Regions from separate parts of the Mesorhizobium sp. M2A.F.Ca.ET.043.05.1.1 genome, predicted to be linked through region 2. Evidence: predicted binding sites of a transcription regulator. Region 2 holds the regulator's gene; each other region holds the start of a gene.

Evidence for each region. Region 2 encodes LexA, which represses DNA repair genes until DNA is damaged. Its sites were predicted from a motif close to TGTTCNNNNTGTGTTCNG; they were not measured.
Region 1: the regulator LexA is predicted to act here: its motif matches at 5,102-5,119, upstream of EJ069_RS16945 (PA0069 family radical SAM protein).
Region 3: the regulator LexA is predicted to act here: its motif matches at 3,929-3,946, upstream of EJ069_RS24045 (DNA recombination protein RmuC).

What each region holds. Positions count from the first base shown of each region.
Region 1 covers NZ_CP034446.1:3,438,276-3,445,156, reverse strand. Annotated here, with positions in the region: gene EJ069_RS16975 (AtpZ/AtpI family protein) at 88-480, shown strand; gene EJ069_RS16970 (F0F1 ATP synthase subunit A) at 546-1,307, shown strand; gene EJ069_RS16965 (F0F1 ATP synthase subunit C) at 1,383-1,607, shown strand; gene EJ069_RS16960 (F0F1 ATP synthase subunit B) at 1,669-2,250, shown strand; gene EJ069_RS16955 (F0F1 ATP synthase subunit B) at 2,262-2,753, shown strand; gene EJ069_RS16950 (ribonuclease HII) at 2,982-3,677, opposite strand; gene EJ069_RS16945 (PA0069 family radical SAM protein) at 3,873-5,027, opposite strand; gene EJ069_RS16940 (glycosyltransferase) at 5,177-5,680, shown strand; gene moaB (molybdenum cofactor biosynthesis protein B) at 5,694-6,251, opposite strand; gene EJ069_RS16930 (4-(cytidine 5'-diphospho)-2-C-methyl-D-erythritol kinase) at 6,238-6,881, opposite strand, start outside.
Region 2 covers NZ_CP034446.1:1,564,430-1,571,310, forward strand. Annotated here, with positions in the region: gene EJ069_RS07475 (ComEC/Rec2 family competence protein) at 1-1,222, shown strand, start outside; gene lexA (transcriptional repressor LexA) at 1,216-1,950, opposite strand; gene kynU (kynureninase) at 2,405-3,652, shown strand; gene EJ069_RS07490 (alpha/beta hydrolase) at 3,712-4,542, shown strand; gene glp (gephyrin-like molybdotransferase Glp) at 4,586-5,791, opposite strand; gene moaC (cyclic pyranopterin monophosphate synthase MoaC) at 5,791-6,270, opposite strand; gene trpC (indole-3-glycerol phosphate synthase TrpC) at 6,273-6,881, opposite strand, start outside.
Region 3 covers NZ_CP034446.1:4,976,770-4,983,650, forward strand. Annotated here, with positions in the region: gene EJ069_RS24020 (PEP/pyruvate-binding domain-containing protein) at 1-961, shown strand, start outside; gene truA (tRNA pseudouridine(38-40) synthase TruA) at 1,069-1,824, opposite strand; gene EJ069_RS24030 (N-acetyltransferase) at 1,848-2,354, opposite strand; gene fmt (methionyl-tRNA formyltransferase) at 2,351-3,286, opposite strand; gene def (peptide deformylase) at 3,345-3,875, opposite strand; gene EJ069_RS24045 (DNA recombination protein RmuC) at 3,979-5,226, shown strand; gene EJ069_RS24050 (GFA family protein) at 5,230-5,634, opposite strand; gene EJ069_RS24055 (cation diffusion facilitator family transporter) at 5,672-6,631, opposite strand; gene EJ069_RS33800 (hypothetical protein) at 6,843-6,881, shown strand, end outside.

The DNA of each region.
Region 1 (6,881 bases), 1.9 Mb from region 2:
CTTGACGGGCGCGGACCCTCTAACTATGTTGCCGGCGACTTTAGAAGCGGACGGACGGCAATCGTCTGCCCGGGCAGGGGGGTTGCGATGGCCAACAAAACCGGGCCAGACGGAACCGGAGAAACCGGCCGCGGCAGGCAGCCAGAAGCCACCATCCGCGACGACGAACTTGAGCGCCGCCGGCGCGATCTCGAAGCATCGCTCGCGACGAGACGCACGGACCGGCTCGAGGGGAAAGACGAAGCAAAAGCTGCGGCCGGTTACGGTCAGGCGCTGAAACTGTCCAGCGAGTTCATCGCCGGAGTGGTGGTCGGTGTCGGCTTGGGCTGGATCATCGACCGCCTGGCGGGAACAGCGCCTTGGGGTCTGATCGTGGGCCTGCTGCTTGGCTTCGGCGCCGGTATACTCAATGTCCTGCGTTCGGCGGGGCTTGCACCGGAATTCGGTCAGGGCGGCAAGCCGCGCGAGCCGAAAGAATGAAGTGGGCGCCCCTGGGCGCTGAAGTGAACTCAAGAAGCCGATTGTGGCTTTGACGGGGATTTAAAGTGGCTGCTGCTGACAAGGTCGATCCGATCCACCAGTTCCAGATCCATCCGATCATCCCGCTGCATATCGGCGGCTACGACGTTTCGTTCACCAACTCCTCTCTGTTCATGGTCGTCACGATCGTGCTGGCGTCGGCTTTCCTCTATTGGAGCACGGCCAGCCGCGCCTTGATCCCGGGCCGCCTGCAGTCGGTCTCCGAAATGGCCTATGAGTTCGTCGGCAACATGCTGCGCGACGCCGCCGGCAAGCAGGGCATGCAGTTCTTCCCGCTGGTGTTTTCGCTCTTCATGTTCGTGCTGGTCGCCAATCTGATCGGCCTGTTCCCGTATTTCTTCACCGTCACCAGCCACATCATCGTCACCTTCACCCTGGCGATCCTGGTCATCGGCACGGTCGTCGTCTACGGCTTCGCCAAGCACGGTCTGGGCTTCCTCAAGCTGTTCGTGCCGCATGGCGTGCCAGGTCTTCTTCTGCCGCTGGTGGTGGCGATCGAAGTCATCTCCTTTGTCTCGCGCCCGGTCAGCCTCTCGGTTCGTCTTTTCGCCAACATGCTGGCGGGCCACATCACGCTGAAAGTGTTCTCGGGCTTCGTTGTCAGCCTCAGCGCGCTCGGCGCCGTCGGCATCGCCGGCTCGGTCCTGCCGCTTGCCATGGCCGTCGCGCTGACCGCCCTCGAGCTGCTGGTCGCCTTCCTGCAGGCCTACGTCTTCGCGGTGCTGACCTGCATGTATCTGAACGACGCGCTGCACCCGAGCCACTGATTTTCACCGGCGCTGCGGCGCCAGCATACCCAACGTACCAACCGCAACGAACAAGCAAACCACAGGAGTTTTGAAATGGACGCAACTGCAGCAGCTGCTATCGGCGCTGGTATCGCCTGCATCGGCATGGGCGGCGCGGGCATCGGCCTCGGCAACATCTTCGGCAGCTACCTCTCGGGCGCGCTCCGCAACCCGTCGGCTGCCGACGGCCAGTTCGGCCGCCTGATCTTCGGCTTCGCCGTGACCGAGGCTCTGGGCATCTTCTCGCTCCTGATCGCTCTGCTCCTGGTCTTCAAGTAAGATTGAGAGCTGACGAAAGGGGCCGCATGGTGCGGCCCCGTTCCATGGACAGGGGAATGAGATGTTCGTGACATCTGCCTATGCGCAAGAAACAGCGCCGGCCGCGGCCGAGGGCGATACGCATGCGGGCACTGCCGTGCCTGCCGCGGAGCATGAAGCGTTCCCGCCGTTCGACGCCAAGACCTTCCCGTCGCAGATCCTGTGGCTGGTCATCACCTTCGGGCTCTTCTACCTGTTCCTGAAGCGCGTTGTGATGCCGCGTCTTGGCGGCATCATCGATGTCCGCAACGATCGCATCACCCAGGACCTCGACCATGCCGCAAGGCTGAAGGGCGAGGCGGATGCCGCCGTTGCCGCCTATGAGCAGGAACTGGCGGAGGCCAAGGCCAACGCCAACAAGATCGGCCAGCAGGCAAGCGACGCCGCCAAGGCGGACGCCGAAGGCACGCGCAAGAAGCTCGAGGCCGAGCTCGAGAAGAAGCTTGGCGAGGCCGAGGCGAGCATCGCCTCGATCAAGGCCAAAGCGATGAAGGAAGTCGGCACGATCGCCGAGGATACCACGTCGGCCATCGTCGAGGCGCTTGTCGGCGGCAAGGCCGACAAGTCCGAGATCGCGGCCGCGGTCAAATCCGCGAGCCGGTGAGGAGCGGGATCATGGACGCCACATCACTTGCCACGCTCTGGGCCACCATCGCCCTGATCATCTTCCTCGCTGCCATCATCTATCTGAAGGTGCCGGGCATGCTCACCAAGTCGCTGGACGCCCGCGCGGCCAAGATCAGCGGCGAGCTCGAGGAAGCGCGCAAGCTTCGTGAAGAGGCCCAGCAGCTGCTTGCCCAATATCAGCAGAAGCGCAAGGAAGCCGAGAAGGAGGCCGCCGACATCGTCGCCGCCGCCAAGCGCGAGGCTGAATTGCTTGCTTCCGAGGCGGCCAAGAAGACCGAGGACTATGTCGCCCGGCGCACCGCGCTTGCCGAGCAGAAGATCAGCCAGGCCGAGCGCGAGGCCGTCAGCGAAGTGCGCGCCTCGGCCGTCGACATCGCTGTCGAAGCCGCCCGCGCCTTGCTTGCCGCCAAGGTCGATGCCAAGGCCGGTGCCGACCTGTTCAAGTCGGCGCTGGATGACGTCAAGGCCAAGCTGAACTGAGCGTGCGTCGAAGCTTCGAAATGAAAGCCGCCTGGGCAACCCGGCGGCTTTTTTGTTTGGCGTGGATAATCTCCCCCCTTGAGGGGGAGATGTCGCCGGAGGTGACAGAGGGGGTCGTCTCACGTAGAGAGCCGACTTCATTTGCTTGTCGCGGAAGGAGGTCGGCGCTTCACGCGGGGCGACCCTCTCTGCCTGCCGGCCATCTCCCCCTCAAGGGGGGAGATTATGCTACTCCAACCCGGCCAAGCTCTCTTCCTCGACCACCTCGGCGCCACCCAACCGGAACGGCGCGAAGGAGGTCCGGTGCAGCCTTGCCACTGGGCCATGCGCCTCGATGGCGGTGCGGTGCCGGACCGTCGCGTAGCCCATGTGCACTTCGAAACCGTAGTGTTCGTGATGGCCGCCGCAGCCGCACATCATGCGGTCGCGCATCACCTTGGCGACGATCGAGGCGGCGGCGATCGACTGCGAGCGCTGGTCGCCCTTGATCAGCGCGCGGCCTTCGCAGGCGAGACCGGGCGGAATATCGCGGCCGTCGGCCAAGGCGAGTTTCGGCTGCAGCGAGAGACCCGCGGCGGCGCGGCGCATCGCTTCTAGGCTCGCTTTCAGGATGTTGCTGTTGTCGATGCCTTCGGCGCTGATCGAGGCCATCGAGACGCTGAGCGCCGAGCCAAGGATCTTGAGGAACAGCGCCTCGCGCTGCAAATGGGTGAGGCGTTTGGAATCGTCGAGGCCTTCCGGGATATTCGCCGGATTGAGCACCACCGCGGCGGCCACCACCGGTCCTGCGAGCGGACCGCGGCCTGCCTCGTCCATGCCGGCGACCGGCCACAGCCCGTCGGCCATCGCCTTGGTCTCGATCGAAAAGTCGGGCTTCTCGACCATTTCAAAGAGAAGCGGAGAATCGGAACGCGCGCGAGCCATGGTGCGGCGAGGTTCGCATCGGCTCCGATTCTCCGCAAGTCCCTCCGGGTCGGGTGGGGCGCCGGACCGGGAGGGCACCGTCTCACGGCCGGGGGACAAGGGCCGGACGGAATTCTTGGAAACAAGAGCAATTCCAGACGGAAAACCGCTTTGCCTGGAACTGCTTGGCGCCGGCCGTCAGTGCCGGCGCCATCTTCACAGCAGCATCAACTGCTCGCCTGCGCCGGAGCCTGCGACGAATTGATCGATGCGAAGCTGCCGCCGCTCGACGTTGAGGCCGAGGCGCTTGGCCGCGATCTCGAAGCGCCGGCCGATCTGCCAGGCATAGGGTCCGGCGCCTTTCATGCGCTTGCCCCATTCGGAATCGTAGTCCTTGCCGTCGCGCATCGAGCGGATCAGCGACATCACATGCCGGTAGCGGTCCGGATAATGCCGCAACAGCCAATCCTTGAAGATCGGCGCCACTTCCAGCGGCAGGCGCAGGATGACGTATCCGGCCTCCCGGGCGCCGGCGGCCCGCGCCGAATCGAGGATGCGCTCCATCTCCGGATCGTTGAGGCCGGGAATGATCGGCGCCACCATCACGGAGGCCGGGATGCCGGCATCCGACAATTGCCTGATCGCCTCCAGCCGCTTCGTCGGGGTCGACGCGCGCGGTTCCATGGTGCGGGCCAGCATGCGGTCCATCGTGGTCACCGACAGCGCCACCTTGGCAAGGCCACGCTCCGCCATGCGCGACAGGATGTCGATGTCGCGCGTCACCAGCGCCGACTTCGTCACGATGCCGACCGGATGTCCGCGCGCCTCCAGCACCTCGAGGATCTCGCGCATGATCCGGTACTGCTTCTCGATCGGCTGGTAAGGATCGGTGTTGGTGCCGATGGCGATGGTGCGCGGCTGGTAGCCCGGCTTCGACAACTCCCGGTCCAGCATGCGCGCCGCATCCGGCTTGGCGAACAGCTTCGATTCGAAATCAAGCCCCGGCGACAGGCCCATGAAGGCATGCGTCGGACGGGCGAAGCAGTAGACGCAGCCATGCTCGCAGCCGCGATAGGGATTGATCGAACGGTCGAAGGAAATGTCGGGCGACTCGTTGCGGGTGATGATGGTGCGCGGCTTCTCGACCTGCACTTCCGTCTTGAACGGCGGCAACTCCTCCAGCGAGTTCCAGCCGTCGTCGAAGACTTGCCGGCTGACCGGCTCGAACCGGCCGGACGGGTTGATGCCGGCCGAGCGCCCGCGATTGCGGTCGGGCCGCACGCGCATGCCGCTCTGCTCTATCATCGCGTTCGCCATCTCGGCTCTGCCCGCTCCGAAAGCGGCAATGTCGGCGCGCACGATCTGTTCCATTTTCGCCCTCTCCCAGGGACTGTCGGCAGGCTGTCGAATCGCTCTGTTCATGAAACTATTCCTATTTTGCCGATGAGAACAAAGCAAGAACTTTTTCGCTTGGCGCGCGCAACTGGCGCATCGCCGCACTTTCCGCTATTCGCCTAGGCATGCTCAGCGTTCTCATAGAGACCCGCAACGACGAAGAGGGACTTGCCCGCACGCTCGCCTCGCTGGTCGGCGGCGCGGTCGAAGGCGTCGTGCGCGACGTCATCGTCTGCGATCAAGGCTCGACCGACCAGACGCATCGGGTGGCCGAGCATGCCGGCTGCCATTATGTGAGCGCTGGGCTGGGCGCCGGCATCGGCCAGGCCAAAGGCGATTGGCTGCTGCTTCTGGAGCCCGGCGCCCGGCTGGCCGAAGGCTGGATCGACGAGGTTGTCGCGCACACGGCAAAGCAGACCATGCCGGCACGCTTTTCACGCGCTCGGGCCGACCGCGCGCCTTTCCTGGCGCGCGTCTTTTCGGGTAATCGTGCGCTCGCCGAAGGTCTCGTCATCAGCAAGCGCCAGGCCGCGGCTCTGGCAAAGAGCGCTCGCGGTGCGGAGGCCCTGGCTCGCGGTCTCGCGACCAGGCGGTTGAACGCCGAAATCTGGGTGGCGCCGCCGAAGTGAGGCCTGCGCTTGCTTAAGAGGCAGGCTTGCCGCCGCGCCTGAGGTGCTCGTCCAGCCGCGGCATGATCTCGACGAAGTTGCAGGGCATGTGCCGGTAGTCGAGCTGCGCCTTGATGATGCCGTCCCAGGCGTCCTTGCAGGCGCCGGGCGAGCCCGGCAGCACGAAGACGAAGGTGGCGTTGACGACGCCGCCGGTCGCACGGCTCTGGATCGTCGAGGTGCCGATCTTGTCGTAGGAGATGCGGTGGAAGACTTCCGAAAACCCGTCCATGCGCTTTTCGAAGATCGGCTCCAGCGCCTCCGGCGTCACGTCGCGGCCGGTGAAACCGGTGCCGCCGGTGGTGATGACGACGTCGATGTAGTCGTCCTTCGACCAGCCGACGACCTTGTCGCGGATTTTTTCGTGGTCGTCGGTGACGATGTCGCGCGCCGCAAGCACATGGCCGGCTTGCGCGATGCGGTCGGCCAGCGTCTGGCCGGACCTGTCGTCGGCAAGGCTGCGCGTGTCGGAGACGGTCAGCACCGCGATGCGCACCGGAATGAAAGGTCGGCTCTCATCAAGCTTCGCCATCGCTCACCTCCATGCTGCGCGTGGCGGCCACGAACCAGTCGGGATGACGCGCGCGGATCTCGATCGCCGCGCGCTTGGCCACATTGCCGGTCTCGAACAGGCCGAAGCAGGTGGCGCCCGAGCCGGACATGCGCGCAAAGGCTGAGTCGGCGCGTTTGAGCGCTTTGAGCGCCGCGCCCACCGCAGGTTCGATCGAACTGGCGGCGCCTTCGAGATCGTTGCGGGTCGATTCCAGCCAGTTGCGGACGGCGTGGAAGTCGAGGCGCCTCGGCAGCGGCGGCAGCGCGTCATTGTCGCGACGGGAGAGCGCCTTGAACACGTCCGGTGTCGAGACGGCGATGCCCGGATTGACCAGGACCAGACCAAGCGCCGGAAACGCGGGGAGCGGCGACACCTCATCACCGATGCCGCGTGCGATCAGCGGCTTCGACTTCAGGCACATCGGCAGGTCGGCGCCGAGCGAAAGCCCGATCCGGGCCAGCGAAATCTCGTCGATATCGAGCTTCCAGAGCCGCGCCAAGCCGTTGAGCGCGGCTGCCGCGTCGCTGGAGCCGCCGCCGACTCCCGAGGCGATCGGCAGGTTCTTCTCCAGCCGGATGGCGACCGGCGGCGTGCGCTGCGCGCCGGCTT
Region 2 (6,881 bases):
CGCCGTGCTCTTCGACCGCGCGGCGTTGACGATGCGCAACCTGGCGATCTCCGCGATTGCCGTCATCCTTGTCTCGCCACATGAAGTGGTCGGCCCGAGCTTCCAGATGTCCTTCGCCGCCACCGCCGCCCTGGTCGGCGCCTATGCCGGCTTTGCCGATTATCGCGCCGGCAAAACGACCGCGCCGCCGGTGAAGCGTTCGTTTCTTGCGTTCCTGTCGCGGAAACTCGCGGTTGGCATGGGCGGCGCGGCCGTAACGTCGCTGATCGCCGGCAGCGCGACATTGCTGTTTGCGATCTGGCATTTTCAGCGCGTGTCGCCGCTCAGCCTGCTCGCCAATCTGGCGGTCATGCCGATCGTCTCGCTGATCGTCATGCCGTTCGCCGTGTTGAGCGCGCTCGCCATGCCGTTCGGCTTCGACGGTCCCTTCCTCTATGTGATGGGCAAGGGCCTGACAGCGATGATCGCCATTTCGGCATGGATTTCCGAGCGCTCGCCCCTCGATGCCGTGGGATTGATCTCGATCCAGTCGGTGCTGCTGGCGACAATCGCGCTCATCATCGCGACCATGGCCACCACCTGGCTGAGGCTCGCCGCTGTGCCCTTCGCGCTCGCCGCGCTGCTGGCGATCCCGCATGTGCGCACCCCGGACGTGCTGATCTCGGAGGACGCGCATCTCGTGGCGATGCCGATCGGCGGCGGCGAGCTTGCCGTCAACCGCGAACGCTCCAACGAGTTCACCACTGACAATTGGAAGCGGGCGCTGAAGGCCGAGGGCATCGTGCCGCCCGAGACATTCGCCAAGGACGCTCTCGATATCGCCGACCCGGTCGACCTGCCGCCCGGCTCGCCCTTCTACTGCACCGGCGACCTCTGCATTGGCCGGCATCCTTCCGGCGCGATCGTCGCGCTCGCCGAAAACCGCGACAGCGCACGGCCCGCCTGCGGCTTTGCCGACCTCATCGTCATCAACGATGCGACGGCCTACAATCCCTGTTGGGATCAGCGCGTGCTTGTCGTCACCAAGCGCCAACTGGCGCGTGACGGCAGTGCCGCCGTCTTCTTCGATCCACAATCGGCAACCGCGCGAGCAGCCATCCAATATGCCGTCGAGCAGCCTTACCGGCCCTGGCACGAGCAGCGGAAGTACGCGCGCGAGGCGAGGGGACTGCCGCCTTACGAAAAGCCTGAGAGGGCCAAGCCCTCGCAGCCGGATCAGTAGCGGCGGATCAGCCCGACGAGCTTGCCCTGCACCTTGACCCGGTCCGGCCCGAAGATGCGGGTTTCGTAGGCCGGGTTGGCGGCCTCCAGCGCGATCGAGGCGCCCTTGCGGCGGAAGCGCTTGAGCGTCGCTTCCTCATCGTCAACCAGTGCCACCACGATCTCGCCCGGACTTGCCGTGCTGGCGTTGCGGATGATGACCGTGTCGCCGTCGAAGATGCCAGCCTCGATCATCGAGTCGCCCTTGACCTCCAGCGCATAGTGCTCGCCGCCCATGATCATGTCTGGCGGGACCGAGATCGAATGCGTCTGGTGCTGGATGGCGTCGATCGGCACACCGGCGGCGATGCGGCCCATCACCGGAATGGACACCGCTGAAGCGGCGTCGTCATCATTGCTGGGTGTCGGCGTACGCGAGGGCGCTGCCGGCTTGACCTGGCGGCTTAGATTGCCCTGGCCGCCCTGGATGACGCTTGGCGAAAATTTCTTCGCGGCATTCAGGCCGGGAGCGATCGAGTCGGGCAGGCGCAAGACCTCCAGCGCACGCGCCCGGTTCGGTAGCCGGCGAATGAAACCGCGTTCTTCTAGCGCCGTGATCAGCCGATGGATGCCGGACTTCGAGGCGAGGTCGAGCGCTTCCTTCATCTCGTCGAAGGATGGCGGGATCCCGCTCTCCTTCAGGCGTTCATGGATGAACATCAGGAGTTCATGTTGTTTGCGCGTCAGCATTGGCGGCCCCCACGGGTTTCGAAACCAGAATCAGAAAAACAAACCCAGAACAAACACTATCTGTTCCAGTTGTGTTCCGCAACCGTTTAAAGTTTAATGAATTTCTTAAGGTGGGCGAAAGAATGTTGCATCGGACGGTGCCCGGCCGCCACCGGTTGGGCTGTGTCATTGATTCCGCTCGATTTTGCAATTCTCCTTATGCTGAATTGAGAGCCGACATCGTCGCGAAGGTGCTGAAGGGATCCAGTCAGCTGACGCAACCATGTGCCGTACCGTGAACGAAACGAACTCAAAATGCCAACCTGGGCTGCGATTCCGATCCTCAGCCTTTGCCGTCTATGGACCAGCTAACATAGGACAGAAGGTTCTTGCCGGGTTGCGGACGGTGATGGGACAACCGCCTTGGTCGCCGGAGGATGTAGCGGCCTGAGTCCGAAATGGAGGCGGTAGCACAATGAGGGGAATTCCCGATCTTGCCCAGGTCGAGGCGATGGATGCGGCGGACCCGCTGCGCCCCTTGCGCGATCGCTTCGTCCTGCCGGAAGGGGTGATATACCTTGATGGCAATTCACTGGGCGCCGCTTCGATCAATGTCTTCAACGAGATCGAGACGGCCGCGAAGCAGGAATGGGCGCAGGACCTCATCCGCGCCTGGAACACCGCCGGCTGGTTCGACATGCCTGTCAAGCTGGGCGACCGGCTCGGGCGTCTGATCGGCGCCGCGCCTGGCCAGACTGTGGTATGCGACACCACCTCGATCAACATCTACAAGGTCTTGCATGTGGCACTCGCAATGCGACCCGACCGCTCGGTGATCGTTGCCGAAGGCGACAGCTTTCCGACCGACCTCTACATGGCGGAGGGGGTGTCCTCGACGCGGCCCGGCACGGTGCTGCGGCTCGAAGGCGTCGATGCGCCGACGATCGAGGAACTGATCGACGACCGTGTCGCGATCATCCTGGTCAACCACGTCAATTACAAGTCCGGCCGGTTGCGCGATATGGCGGCCCTGACCCGCAAGGCCCATGACGCTGGCGCGTTGATCGTCTGGGACCTCTGCCACACGGCCGGCGCCCTGCCGGTGGATCTCGACGGCTCGAATGCCGATTTCGCCATCGGCTGCACCTACAAATATCTCAATGGCGGGCCCGGCGCGCCGGCCTTCATCTATGCCGCCACCCGCCATCATCCCGACATCAGCCAGCCGCTCAGCGGCTGGTGGGGCCATGCCCGGCCCTTCGCGTTCGAGCAGGGTTATGCCGCCGGCTCAGGCATCCGGCGATTCCTGTGCGGAACGCAGCCGGTGCTGTCGATGCGGGCGCTGAAAGGTTCGCTGGATCTCTGGGACGAAGTCGACATGACGGCCGTGCGCGAGAAGAGCGTCGCGATGACGGATCTGTTCATCCGGCTTGTCGAAGCCAGATGCGGCGCTTTCGGTCTCGAGCTGGAAAGCCCGCGCAACGGGGCCGAGCGCGGCAGCCAGGTGTCGTTCGCCCATCCGCATGGTTACCAGGTGATGCGCGCCTTGATCGAGCGTGGCGTGATCGGCGATTTCCGCGCACCGTCGACCGTCCGTTTCGGCTTCACGCCGCTCTATGTCGGCTACCGGGACGTCTGGGACGCCGTCGAGGTGCTGGAAGACATCCTGCGCACGGGCGCCTGGCAGGAGGCGCGCTATGCGATCAAGGAGGCCGTCACCTGACTTCGAATGGCATGCCGAACAAAGACAACTCGAAATCGATCTGATCGCGGGAGGGGCCGGTGCTGGGACACCGCATTGTCGACTGGGATGACGCCTACGCCAACGGCGCGAACATCGCTGGGGGCGACCGCTGGCCGGCGGCCTGGGACGGCCCAGCTCAGGCATTTCGCGAAAAGCTGTTGGCGCAGGGCAGGGCGCGGCTCGACATCGTCTATGGCGAGGCGCCGCGCAGCCGGTTCGATCTCTTCCTTCCGCCTGCCGCATCGAAGGGGCTCGTCGTGTTCATCCATGGCGGCTACTGGATGGAATCGGACAAGACATCCTGGTCGCATCTGGCCGCCGGCGCTGTCGGTCGCGGCTTTGCCGTCGCCATGCCTTCCTATACGCTGTGCCCGCGGACCAGGATCGGCGGCATCGTCAATGAAGTCGCGGCCGCGATCGGCAAGGCGGCGGCCATGGTCGATGGCCCGCTGATGCTGACCGGTCACTCGGCCGGCGGACATCTCGCCAGCCGGATGGTGACGACGACTTCGCCGCTGGGCGCCATGGTGGCGAAACGCATACGCATGGTCGTTTCGATTTCAGGCCTGCACGACCTTCGGCCGTTGATGTTCACGGCTTTGAACGAGACGCTGAACATCGACGAGCGGGAAGCGTTGAGCGAAAGCCCGGCGCTGCTGCGGCCCGTGCAAGGAACCCGCATCACCTGTTGGGTCGGCGGTGGCGAGCGCTCGGAGTTCCTGCGCCAGAGCGCCTTGCTCGCCAACATCTGGACCGGGCTTGGCGCCGCTGCCCAGTCAGTTGTCGAGCCGGGTCGGCATCATTTCAACGTCGTCGATGGTCTCGCAGATCCGGAGCATCCCCTGACCCGAACGCTGGTGGACGAATAACTATCGACGTCGCCGATTATGAACGACCGGCGTTGTCGATCTATCAGCGCAGCATAAGCACGCTGCATTCGGCGCCAACCTCCGCAGCCAGCGCGAAGGGCTCGCGCACGATCAGGCCGTTGGCGTCGGCGAGCATCCTGAGCATCGAGGAGTCCTGGATGCCGAAGGGGGTCGCGACCAGGGTGCCGGCGTCCTCGCGCACCACGGCGCGAACATAGTCCTGCCTGAGATCGTTGGCCGGCATCGCGGCGCCAAGCCTGGCCGTTCGCACGTCCTGCCTGAAATTGCGGCCGCCGAGCCGGGCAAGCAGCGGCTTCAGGAAGAGCTGCGAGCAGACGATGCTTGCCACCGGATTGCCTGGCAGGCCGATGCAGCGGACATTGCCAAGCCGGCCGAACATCAACGGTTTGCCGGGGCGCATGGCGATCTTCCAGAAGTCGAGCCGCATGCCTTCGCCGGTCAGCACGTCATGGATCAGGTCGTGATCGCCGACCGAGGCGCCGCCCAGCGTGACGATGACATCCGCGCCCGCCTGTACCGCTTTCCTGACCAGCGCGGCGATCGCCTCCTTGCGGTCGGCGGCGATGCCGAGATCGAGCGCCCGCGCGCCGACCGACTGGGCGGCGGCGGCAACGCCATAGGCATTGGAGGAAATGATCTGATCTGGGCCGAGCGCGCTGCCCGGCGGCAGCAATTCATCGCCGGTGGCGATGATCGCGACCAGCGGCTGGCGCACGACATTCAAGGCAGGGTGGTTGGCAGAAGCCGCCAGCGAAAGAGCCGCCGCGTCGAGCACGCGACCTTTTTCGAGCAGCATGTCGCCCTCGCCGAAGTCGAGCCCGCGTCGGCGGACATTGCGTCCTTGGGCGGCCGGTTCCGTCACCTCGATCCTGCCGTTGCCGAGGTCGCGGACGTTTTCCTGAATGACGATGGTGTCGGCGCCTTCAGGCAGCGGTGCGCCGGTGAAGATGCGCACGGCCTGGCCTTCGCCGACGGTTCCGGAGAAGCCCCGCCCGGCAGGCGCCATTCCTATGACCTCAAGCTGCGCCGGCGCTGAAGCGACGTCGGCGGAACGCGCGGCATAACCATCCATCGCCGAGGCGTTGAAGGGCGGCTGCGTGCGCAGCGCCACAACCGGTTCCGCCAGGACCCGTCCGGCCGCGTCCGCCAGCGGCACGCTCTCGCCCGGCAAAGATGTTGCGCCGTCGAGCAGGCGCGCGAGCGCTTCGGCGACCGGTACCAGCGCCATCAGGCATCCGCCTTGTAGTCACCGGATTTGCCGCCGGTCTTCTCGACCAGCCGGACACCGGAAATCACCATGCCGCGATCCACCGCCTTGGCCATGTCGTAGATGGTGAGGCAGGCGACCGAGGCGGCGGTCAGCGCTTCCATCTCCACGCCGGTCTTGCCTGTGACGCGGGCGAGCGCTGTGACCTTGAGGCCGGGCAGCGAATGGTCCGGCTCGATCTCGACGGCCACTTTGGTCAGAAGCAGCGGATGGCAAAGCGGGATCAGCTCATGCGTCTTCTTCGCTGCCATGATGCCGGCGATACGGGCGGTGCCCAGCACATCGCCCTTCTTGGCGTCGCCGGCCAGAATCATCTCCAGCGTTTCGGGCCGCATCGAGACAAAGCCCTCGGCGATTGCCGTGCGGGTCGTCTCGGCCTTGTCGCCGACATCGACCATGTTGGCTTCGCCCTTGGCGCCGAGATGGGTGAGGGCGGGCATTCTCAAACGGCCTCGGCCGCTGCCTTGCCTGTCAGCAGAAGCTCGGTCGCCGCCGCCACATCAGCCTGGCGCATCAGGCTCTCGCCGACGAGGAAAGTACCGATCTTGCTCTTTTCCAACCGGCGGCAATCCTGATGCGTGAAGATGCCGCTCTCGCTGACCAGCAGCCAATCCGCCGGCACCATGGCGGCCAGCCGCTCCGAAACGTCGAGGCTGGTCTGGAAGGTTCTGAGATCACGGTTGTTGATGCCGATCAGCCGCGAAGACAAAGTAAGCGCGCGCTGCATTTCCTTCTCATCATGCACCTCGATCAGTGCGTCCATGCCGACCTCGAAGGCGGTCGCTTCGAGCTCGCTGGCCAGCGCGTCGTCGACGCTCGCCATGATGATGAGGATCGCATCGGCGCCCCAGGCGCGTGCCTCGTGGACCTGATAGGGATCGAAGAGAAAATCCTTGCGCAAGGCCGGCAGGCGCACGGCTGCCCGCGCTGCCGTCAGAAATTCCGGAGCGCCCTGGAAAGACGGTGCGTCGGTCAGCACCGAAAGGCACGCGGCGCCACCTTGCTGATAGGCCTTGGCCAACGCCGGCGGATCGAAATCGGCGCGGATCAG
Region 3 (6,881 bases), 3.3 Mb from region 2:
CTCCTGGTCGAGCGCCAAGGCCGTCGCCTATCGCGAGATGCGCGGATTGAGCCATGGCATGGGCACCGCGGTGACGGTCCAGCGGATGGTGTTCGGCAACGCGGGCGGGCTGTCCGGGGCCGGCGTCGGCTTCACCCGCAATCCCAGCGACGGCGATCCTGCCCCCTGGGTCGATTTCCTGTTCAACGCGCAGGGCGAGGACGTGGTCAGCGGCCGGCGCAGCGCGCAGGGCCACGACCGGCTGGCCGCGATCGCTCCGCGCGTCTGGAAGGAACTGGTCGAGGCGACCAAGGCGCTCGAGCGACATTTCGGCGACATGCAAGATTTCGAGTTCACCGTCGAGGACGGCAAGCTCTTCCTGCTGCAGACCCGCGAAGGCAAGCGCACGCCCCAGGCGGCGGCCCGCATCGCTCTCGACATGGCGGACGAAGGGTTGATCGACCGCGACACCGCGCGCAGCCGCACCGCCGGCCTCGACGCGGCCGCGCTGACCACGCGCGTCATCGTGGCCGAGGACGGCGCGGCGGCAGCGACGCTCGGCCATGCCGCGACCGCCTCCAGCGGCGTCGCCAGCGGCGTGGTCGCACTCAACGAGGAGCAGGTCGCGGCGGCCGAGGCGGCGGGAAAACCGGCGATCCTGGCACGGGACAACGCCGAGACGCATGACGTCGCGCTGATCGACCGCGTGCGGGGCCTGCTCACCCGGCACGGCGCGCGCACGTCCCACGCGGCCGTGGTGGCGCGGCAGCTCGGCAAGGTCTGTCTCGTCGGCTGCGAGGCCATGCGCATCGACGAGCCCGGCGGCCGGATCGGTTTCGACGACGAATGGCTCGACCCCGGCGCGGTGATCACGCTGGACGGCAACAGCGGCACGATCTTCGCTGGCGCGTCGCGCACCGCCGAGCAGGTGCCGACGGAATTGTTGCGGCGGCTCGACCTGCTGCACGGGAGGACGGGATGATATTTGGGCCACGAACAGTCGGCCGGCGTCGCGCTTGACAGGTTGGGCCGGTCAGGTGCCTGCCGCCGACTGCCCTGCTCAGGGTCTTCCGGGCCGATGGTTCGGGATCATGTCTCTTTCGGATAATCGACGCCGACGAGAAAAAGCCCGTCCGGCGGTGCCACCTGGCCGCAGGCTGCTCGGTCGCGCGCTTCGAGCGCCGCCTTGAGATCGGCCGCGCGCCAGGAACCGTCGCCGACGCGCCGCAAGGAGCCCACCATCGAGCGAACCTGGTTGTGCAGGAAGGAGCGCGCCGAGCTGCGCACCTCGATGAAATCGCCATCGCGGCTGACGTCGAGGCGGTCAAGCGTGCGGACCGGGCTTTCGGCCTGGCACTGGGTCGACCGGAAGGTGGTGAAGTCGTGCTTGCCGAGCAGCACTTTCGCCGCCTCGTGCATGGCCTCGGCGTCGAGCCGCTTCGGCACCCACCAGACCTTGCCCTTTTCCAGCGCCGCCGGCGCGCGGCGGTTGAGGATGCGGTAGAGATAGTGGCGGCCGGTGGCGGAAAAGCGCGCGTCGAAATCGTCGGCGACGACCGCCGCCTTGAGGATGGCGACGCGCGCGCCGGCCGCCTGCAGATGGGCATTCACCGCATCGCGCACCTTGTCGCCCGACCACGCTTTGGCAAGATCGACATGCGCCACCTGGGCGGTGGCGTGCACGCCGGCATCGGTGCGGCCGGCGGCCCGTATTCTCAGGTCTTCGCCGCAGAACTTTTCGATCGCCTGCTCGATCGCCTGCTGCACCGAGGGCTGGTCGGCCTGATGCTGCCAGCCCGCGAACTGGCTGCCGTCATATTCGATATCGAGCCGAAAACGCGGCATGCCAGCTTGTGCTTTGCCTTAGCCTAGGCGGCCAAGGCGGTGAAAGCGGAAGCGTAGACCAGCCTGCCGGTCTCGGGGGCGTCACCCCAGGCCAGCGCCTGCAGCGCCTCGCCCTGATACTCGCTGTCGAACTTTGCGGCGCGGCCATGGGTGTAGCCGAAGCGGCCATAATAGACCGGATCGCCCAGGACAACTGCCAGCGTCTCGCCGGCTTCCTTGAGGCGGATATGCGCCTCGCGGATCAGCGCACCGCCAATGCCGGTGCCGTGGAAGGAGGGCTCGACCGCCAGCGGCGCCAGCGCGACGGCGGCGAAACGCTTGCCGCCATTCTGCACGTAAAGCCTGGAAAACAGGATGTGGCCGACGACCTGGCCGTCCTCCTCGGCAACCAGCTCGACGACGGCGTCACCGCCGGTGACCAGGGCATCGACCAACCCGGCTTCCGCCTGCTGGCCGAAGGCATGTTCTTCGACGAGGCGGATCGCCTCGCGATCCCGCGGCGTCGCCGCGCGTATCGACATCATGCTCATGTCAGTTTCGTTCCTTTTTCGATCTTGGCTCCGCGCAAGAACTCCTGCGCGGCGGCGGGCCTTCCGCCCGCCCGTTGAACTTCGACCAGCCTGACCGCGCCCGATCCGCAGGCGACCGTCAGCCGGTCATCGAGAATTCCTCCCGACTCGCCGACGCCATCCGAGAGCGTCGAGCGAAGCAGTTTCAGCCGCTCCATGCGGCCGCCAATTTCGACCTCGCACCACGCGCCCGGAAAGGGCGAGAGGCCGCGAATGTGATTGTGGACTTCGCCAGAAGGCCGCGTCCAGTCTACGCGTGTCTCCGATTTATCGATCTTTCCGGCGTAGGTCACCCCTTCCGCCGCCTGCGGGGTAAATGTCAGACAATTTATCCCCAACTGCGCGAGCGCCTCGACCATCAGCGAGGCGCCCTGAACCATCAGGCGGTCATGCAATTCGCCGGCCGTCATATCGGGTGCGATGGCCACTTTTTCAACCAAAGCCACCGGCCCGGTGTCCAGACCCTCTTCCATCTTCATGACCATCATGCCGGTTTCCCTATCGCCGGCCATGATGGCGCGCTGGATGGGAGCAGCACCACGCCAGCGTGGCAAAAGCGAGGCATGGCCGTTCAGGCAGCCGAGCCGCGGCGCGTCCAGAATGGCTTTCGGCAGCAGCAATCCATAGGCGACGACGATGGCGACATCGGCACGAAGGGCCGCGAAAGCCACCTGCGCGGCTTCGCCCTTCAGCGACGTGGGCGTGCGCACGTCCAAGCCCAGCCGCTCGGCCTCGCGCTGCACTGGGGAAGGCGTCAGCTCCAACCCGCGTCGACCGGCGGCACGCGGCGGCTGCGTGTAGACGGCCGCGATCTCGTGACCGGCCTCGGCGATGGCGCGCAGGGTCGGCACGGAAAAATCCGGCGTGCCCATGAAGATGACGCGAAGCGGCATGAGGTCCTGCGATCCTGTTTTGCGGGAGGCTCAGGCGCTCGCGCGGCCGAAACGGCCCTCAGCCCACCATCTTGCCCGGCGCCTTGTCCTTGGCGAGCTTCTTGAACTTGCGCACCACCATGTCGCGCTTCAGCTTCGAGATGTGGTCGATGAACAGCACGCCGTTGAGGTGGTCGATCTCATGCTGCAGGCAGGTGGCCATCAGGCCTTCCGCCTGTATCTCCTGCAATTTGCCGTCGCGGTCGAGATATTTCACCCGCACGGAAGCCGGGCGCTCGACCTCGGCATAATAATCGGGAATCGACAGGCAGCCTTCCTCATAGACGGAACGCTGGTCGGAACTCTCGAGCACTTCGGGATTGATGAAGACATGCGGCTGAGGCTCCTCGCCTTCCTTGGCGAGGTCGATGACCAGCAGCCGACGCGGCTCGCCGATCTGGATCGCCGCAAGGCCGATGCCCGGCGCGTCATACATGGTTTCCAGCATGTCGCCGGCAAGCTTGCGCAAATCGGCATCGACGCGCTCGACCGGCTTGGAAACCTGGCGCAGGATGGGATCGGGAAGAATGATGAGCGGCTTGATCGACATGGCGTCTCACCTAAGACTTCGCTGGAGAAGCGTCAACGGGGGCAGCTTTTCCCTGTTCACGTTTTGATCTGTGCCGGCGATGCGAATCGGTTATGCTGCGCACATGAACGACATGACCTCCATCCTTTCGCAACCGGTCGCGCGGCTCGGCGCCACCACGGTCACGCTCGGCCAGGCGCTTGGTATCGCCACTGTCCTGTTCGTCGTGCTGTTCGCCGCGCTCGTCATCGCCCTGTGGCGCGCCGCCAAGGCGCGCTCGGTCGCCGCGGCGGAAGCGGCCGACCATGCCCGTGACACCGAGGCGCGGATGGCCGACATCATGCAGGCGCAGGCCGAGATGCAGGGGCGCATGGGCGCGATCGCCGACGTGTTCGGCGCCAGGCAGGCGGAGCTCACGCAATCGCTCGGGCAACGGCTCGACGCCATGACCGGCCGCATCGGCCAGACCATGGCCGAGCAGACCAAGTCGACGCATGAAAGCCTGGCCAAGCTGCAGGAGCGGCTGGCGGTGATCGATACCGCGCAGGGCAATATCCAATCCTTGGCCGGCCAGGTCGTGCAGCTGCAGGCGATCCTCTCCAACAAGCAGACGCGCGGCGCCTTCGGCCAATCGCGCATGGAAGCGATCGTCGCCGACGGGCTGCCGCACGGCGCCTATGAGTTCCAGGCCAGCCTCAGCAATGGCAGCCGCCCCGACTGCCTGGTGCGAATGCCCAACGGCGCGCCGATGCTGGCCATCGACGCCAAGTTCCCGCTGGAAGCGTGGAACGCTATCCGCGCCGCCGAGGGCGCCGACATGCAGAAGGTGGCGGCGCAGGCCTTTCGGCGCGACATCGAGGTGCATATCCGCGATATCGCGGAAAAATACCTGATCCAGGGCGAGACGCAGGACACCGCCTTCATGTTCGTGCCGTCGGAATCGGTGTTCGCCGAGATCCACGAGAATTTCGAAGCGGTGGTGCAGAAGGCGCACCGCGCCCGCGTCGTCATCGTCTCGCCCTCGCTGCTCATGCTGTCGATCCAAGTGATTCAGGCGATCCTGAAGGACGCCCGCATGCGCGAGCAGGCGCATCTGATCCAAGGCGAGGTCATCCGGCTGATGGAGGATGTGGCCAGGGTCGACGAGCGGGTGCGGCGGCTGCAGACGCATTTCGGCCAGGCGGCCAAGGACATCGACGACATTCTGGTCTCGACGTCGAAGGTCACCAAGCGCGGCCAGAAGATCGAGGCGCTGGAATTCGCCGAGGGCGAGACCGAGGCGCCGCGCCCGGCGAAGGCCGAAGGGGGCGCGCGGGTGGCGGACTCCAAGACGGGACAGCTCAGGCTGCGAGTCGTTGAGGACGGCGACTGATCCCTACTGCTCCTCGATTGTGGTCATGCCTTCGAATTCCGGCAGCCAGTGCAGCGCCGAGCGGTGCCAGACCTGCCTTCTCGGAACGAGCTCCTCGCGCTGGCGCGCTGTGCCTACCCTGATGCCGTAGATTTTAGGCCCGTCGCCGACTGACGTCGCATAGAGATGCGAGCCGCAGTCGCCGCAGAAGCCTTGTGCGCGCTTGGCGCCGCTCGATCCGGTCTTGATATAGACTTTGGGCGTGCCCTTGGTGATCCGGTAATGCTCTTCTGGCGCCCCCACAGTCACGCGAAAGGCTGTTCCCGTCAGTTGCTGGCAATCCGTGCAATGGCAGATTCCGGTCTTTTCCGGGTCGACCTCCGCCTCATAGGTGATCGCGCCGCAATGGCATCCGCCGTCGATCTTCATCGGCTTGCTCCTCAAAAAATTCGTTGTCGTGTTGAACCTAACCCTCCTCCGAAGCCTCGGCCATGGCCTTGCGCCGCCGCTCCCATGTGCCAGTCGCCTGCGGCTTGACGAAGAGCCTGGAGATTTGCGGCATCTCTTTCTTCAGTCTCGCCTCCAGGCGCTCGACGCAGGCTTCGATGTCGGGCGCGGTGAGGTGATCCTCGAATTCGATGCTCAAGCCCGCGACGATTTCCTCCGGACCGACATGGACGCTCAATATGCCGTTCGCCTGCTGGACGGCCGGGTCCTGCTGGACGATCGCCAGAACCTTCTTCTGGACCTCGGGCGACGCAGGTTCGCCGAGCAGCAGGCCCTTGCTCTCACGCGCCAGAAAAATCGCTGTGGCGCCAAGGATGAGGGCGATGCCAAGAGAACCGAGGCCGTCGAGCTCCGGCCTTTCCAGGAGTTGCGCTGACAGGATGCCGGCGAAGGCGACGACGAGGCCAAGCAGCGCGGCGCTGTCCTCGAACAACACGGTGTAGACGCTCGGATCCTTGCTCGACTGCACGGCCTCGAACCAGCCCTGTCGGCCCTTCTGCCGGCGGAACTCCTTCAGCGCCACCAGCCATGAACTGCCCTCGAACAGGAACGAAAGGCCGAGCACGATATAGTTGACCTTGGCGTTGACGACCGGTTCCGGCGCCATGATGTGGATGATGCCCTCATAGAAGGAAACGCCGGAACCGAGCGCGAACACCAGGAGCGCGACGATGAAACTCCAGAAATAGAGCTCGCGCCCATGGCCGAGCGGATGCGCGCGGTCGGGCGGCCGCGCGGCGCGATGCATGCCGTAGAGGAGCAGCGTGCCATTGCCGGTGTCGACCAGCGAATGCACGCCTTCCGACAGCATGGCGGACGAACCGGTGAAGGCTGCCGCCACGAATTTGGTGACCGCGATCGCCAGATTGCCGGCGAGCGCGGCGTAGATCACCCGTCTCGATCCGCTATGTCCTGCCATCCGATCCCCGGCTTGCCCTGCGCGCGAGCTTAGCGGCCCGCCCGGCAAAGCTCTACAGACAATGCGCCAGTCCATGCGAGGTTTCGAACTGGCGTCGCGACCTCAAAATCGGTTGACAGCCGGCCGGCCGGCTTAGCAAAGCCGCACTGCCTCTTGCAGTCCGTCACTTCTCTTGTTTCACTCGGATTGCCCACAATCGGAGGAGCGAATCATGGCTAAAGGTGCGATGAAGGCGGGCAAGGAAGCCCGC